2 regions of the Roseibium alexandrii DFL-11 genome follow, and region 1 is predicted to be linked to the other one. Evidence: riboswitches for the same ligand, from Rfam matches in the RefSeq annotation. Region 1 holds a riboswitch; the other holds the start of a gene.
The links. A riboswitch is a leader RNA that binds a small molecule or an ion and turns the genes downstream of it on or off. The one in region 1 is predicted to bind cobalamin.
Positions count from the first base shown of each region.

Region 2: linked by a shared signal. The riboswitch ahead of SADFL11_RS24670 (CbtB domain-containing protein) and the one ahead of SADFL11_RS22855 (DUF1636 family protein) in region 1 are both predicted to bind cobalamin.

Region 1 covers NZ_CM011002.1:4,953,620-4,955,817, reverse strand. Annotated here, with positions in the region: gene SADFL11_RS22860 (ABC transporter ATP-binding protein) at 1-838, shown strand, start outside; cobalamin riboswitch at 982-1,195, shown strand; gene SADFL11_RS22855 (DUF1636 family protein) at 1,318-1,713, shown strand; gene SADFL11_RS22850 (ABC transporter ATP-binding protein) at 1,710-2,198, shown strand, end outside.
Region 2 covers NZ_CM011003.1:50,099-52,296, reverse strand. Annotated here, with positions in the region: gene SADFL11_RS24680 (hypothetical protein) at 1-270, opposite strand, end outside; gene SADFL11_RS24675 (CbtA family protein) at 348-1,046, opposite strand; gene SADFL11_RS24670 (CbtB domain-containing protein) at 1,048-1,218, opposite strand; cobalamin riboswitch at 1,252-1,478, opposite strand; gene SADFL11_RS24665 (recombinase family protein) at 1,850-2,198, shown strand, end outside.

The DNA of each region.
Region 1 (2,198 bases):
CGGTGTCGCGATGGTGTTCCAGACCTACGCCCTTTATCCGCATATGTCGGTCGAGGAAAACATGGGCTTCGGCCTCAAAATGAACGGGCACCCGAAGGCCGAGATCAAGGAGAAGGTCGGCGAAGCGGCGCGTATCTTGAAACTCGAGCCTTATTTGGCGCGCAAACCAAAGGCCCTTTCAGGCGGCCAACGCCAGCGTGTTGCCATCGGACGCGCCATTGTTCGCGGACCGGAAGTCTTCCTGTTCGATGAGCCGCTGTCGAACCTAGATGCGGAGCTGCGCGTTGATATGCGGGTCGAGATTGCCCGGCTGCACAAGGACATCGGCGCCACCATGATCTATGTGACCCACGATCAAGTCGAGGCTATGACCCTGGCCGACAAGATCGTGGTTCTGCGCGCCGGGCGGATTGAGCAGGTCGGCTCCCCAATGACGCTCTACTCCGATCCGGACAACAAGTTCGTCGCCGGTTTCATTGGCTCACCGTCGATGAATTTCGTTGAGGGGATTGTGCAAGATGGCAGCGTCACCATTCCCGCATTTGGTGGTTTGACGGTCGAGCCATCCGTTGCACTTCCTAAAAATGGCGAAAAGGTTCTCGTCGGCCTCCGCCCACAGCAGGTGATGATCAGCCAGGCGGACGAAGGCGCGAAGGTTGATCTTTCCGAACAACTGGGCGGTGTTGCCTACTCCTATCTCGTGTGCCCGACGGGAGAACGCGTGATCATTGAAACGAAGGGTGAAGACGTCCCGAGACCGGACAGCACCGTTGCAATCACATTCGATCCAGCCAACGCTTTTTTCTTTGATGCCAAGACCGAACAGCGGCTCCGTTAAGAGCCGATTTCGCAATTTGGTTTATTGCTCATATGGAAGACGCCATGCCACAGCGGATTTTGAGACAAGGCGTCAAACTGAAAATTTGCTTGTGATCACAAGCTTCAAGTCACTCTTTTTGAGTTGACCGCTCGACGGCCATCGGCTTTTTTAGCGATGATGGTTCTTAGACGCCCAAGGCTGACGAGATGAAAAGGGAACACGGTGCGGCGTAGCCAGTAGGCACCAAATCCGTGACTGCCCCCGCAACTGTGAGCGGTGAGCGACCCCGAAAACACCACTGGGCATATCGTCCGGGAAGGTTCGGGAGAGTTACGACCCGCGAGTCAGGAGACCTGCCATCACCGGCGCAGATGCTGCTCCGGATCTTCAACTTGATGCGGGCGGGGCGCCCGGCTCGGAGCATATGATGGCAAAGCGGTCCCCACCGCCACCACGTCGTTTTGTTTGGCGCGCCCTTTTTCATGGCGGAGGGCCAAATGAACCATCGTATAACTGTTTGCACATCCTGCCGGCGAAAGGGTACGGAAACACGGCCCGGTTTTGAGCTGATTGAGCGGCTACGAAATGCCCTTTCTGCTGCCAAGGAGACGATCCCAGAAACCTTCGACGTTTCAGGTGTCGCCTGCATGGCAGGGTGCGATCAGCCGTGTACGGTCGCCTATCACAGCACAAGCAAGGCCTCCTACCTTTTCGGAGACATTGATCCAAAGACCGATGTCGACGATCTCATCGCATTTGCAAAACAATACGCCTATCTCGGCGACGGATGGTGTTCGTCTGTCGACCGTCCAGGCAAGTTGCGGAAGTCTACTCTGGCGCGCATACCGGCTGCCGACTCGGCACTCGAAGAGCAGAAAGCGCGCGCTTCGTGACCGCGGCGACCCTCACCGCCAAAGACCTGTCTTGGTCGCCAAAGCGCCATGGAGACATCCTGCTGCGATCGACCAGTTTCCATCTTGAAGCGGGCCGAGTGCTTGGAATTGTTGGACCGAACGGTGCCGGCAAAACGACCCTGCTCAGACTGCTTTACCGGTTTTACCGACCGGTTACAGGTCAGGTTCTGGTAGACGGTGAGGACATCTGGAACCTTTCCGCGCGAGAGACTGCACAGCGGATTGCCGCCGTCTTGCAGGAACAACCGAGTGACTTCGCTCTTACAGTCGGAGAGATCGTGGCACTTGGGCGAACGCCGCACCGGCGCGGGTTTGCCGGGACGACAGGTTCCCATGATCGGGACATCATCGAGACGGCCTTGGACCGGCTGGACTTGCACGGACTGGCAGGCCGCCAGCTTGGAACCCTCTCAGGCGGAGAGCGTCAGCGTGTGATGGTGGCCCGCGCCTTGGCGCAAGAACCG
Region 2 (2,198 bases), on a different contig from region 1:
GTAGCCGCTAACCGGATCCTTCGAGACACTGATTTTCAAGGACGGTGCATCGGGACCGCCAGGTACAGAGGTAGTCCTGTTGTGGTTGTGGCCAGCGGTTTGGCCGGAATGATTAGTTTTGAGCTCCACTGATGCGGTCTGCATCTGGTGATCGCTGGCTGATGAGTGGTCATGACCGTCAAGAGCGACACCATTGCTTGCGGCAACAACAAAGCCGATGCCTCCGCCAAAGACCAGCCCGATGGCGAAGAGTGCGAGAGAGCGTTCCATGGGGTTTCAGGTTTCCTTAAAAAGAAACCGGGCAAAACGAGATGTTTCGCCCGGTCGGTTATGATTTAGATTCCGGATCAGGCCGCCTGCGTTGCGCCGACCCTCGCCCCCTCGCGCTGCCAGAAAAAACCTGCAAAACAACCAAGCAGAAGCCAGGCTGCCATTCCGACGCCAAAGGCACGGCTGGCAAACATTGCCCCGATCTCGGTCGGAACTGGGCCGGTGAAGGTGTCCGGCTCTGGCGCGCCGATCACGTGTGGTGCCAGCAGCAGCATTGCTGCTGCGCCCCAAGCCATCCAATTGCGGCCGAATGCGATCAGCCACAATCCGGCGCCTGCGGTAAGGACGGTCGCCCACCACCAGATCTGCCGGGCAAAAACATCCGCCGCCGCGACGCCGGGCACTTCGGGAGCTAGGCTGAATCCGGGCGCGAAGTGGAACGCGACGAACCCTGCAACACCCCAAAGCAGGCCGTTGCGACCCGTTATAACCGCACCGCGCATTTCGGCAATTGCCATGCCGGCGAGCAGAATGAAGGCATAACCGGTATAGGTGAGCATCGTGAAGATGACGCTCAGGCCATCGCGCAAAGGATCGATCCCGCCCAGCTCTTGTTGAGCGCTGACTGCCTCGGTTCCGAAATGGACCAATTCCCCCGATTCATAAAGCTCCGCATGGAGAAGGACTGGCTGAACAAAAATAAGCTGTAGCAGGGCCGCGATAAGCCCCGCCGCAGCACCAGCGAACAAGCCGCTGACCAAGAGGCGAGTCAGCATTTTAGTGACACGGGAATCCGGTCGCGTGGCGCACATCGTGTGCTGCGTCGTGCAAAGCGCTCGCCTGCACGTGACCCGTGATCGAAATAATCGCGACACCCAGTACCGCAGCAAAAGCAAGCGATACGATTTTCGTCGCGGAAACGGTGGTTTTTGCAGATTGTGTCGTCATTTTATCCTCTTTGCTGTCACACCCGACAGAAGGGTTTTCAGTGAATGTCTGGCAGGTCTCCTGGCTCGCGGGTCGTGGCGCTTTGCCGGGCCTTCCCCACAACATTCGTTGCAAGTGGCATGTCCGGTCAGCACTCTCCGCATACAGTCGCGGGGGCGGCTTCGGCTCCTGACGCCCTGCATGGGTCCGCCATATCCGAATTCCCTGTTCGTTTCCCAGCACTTTGTGCCGAATGGAAAACCAAACAGGTTTTATTATGGCGCATTTTTTTTGATCGCGAAAGCACAAATCCGACACGTAATTGATGCGTTCGCGATGACATTCAATGCCTGGGAACTTGCACACTGTCGGTGCCGAAGCTCGATTTCAAGCCGGTCGACAGGCGACGGGGAATAATGATGGATCAGACTGTTTTCTCTGTCGGGATATCGAAAAATTCCTGCCGTCCCTGGTCCTTGAAAAGCAACCGCCGGGCCATCTTTCACTCCATACTATGACTGCCGATGACCCATGTCTGTGTCCGAAAACGTCCGATTGCGTACAGGGGCAAAACACCCTGTCCACAAATTACCTTGACATCATTCTGGACAGCTAACTAATTTGAACAGCCTTTTCGGACAGGAATGACGCTATGTCACGCACCTTTGCCTATACCCGCGTGTCAACGACCGGACAGACGACGCAAAACCAGTTAGAAGAAATCCGGGCGGCGGGGTTCCAGGTCGACGACCGCCGGATTGTGACCGAGACTATTTCCGGCAGTGTGCCGATAACGCAGCGTCCGGAATTCGCTCGGCTGGTGGACCGTTTAGAGCCGGGCGACATTCTCATCGTGACGAAACTCGATCGCCTCGGCCGGGATGCGATAGACGTCAGTTCAACAGTAAAGGCATTGGCCGACGAAGGAGTACGGGTATACTGTCTTGCACTTGGCGGTGTCGACCTGGCGAGTTCCGCCGGCACGATGTCCATGAACGTGC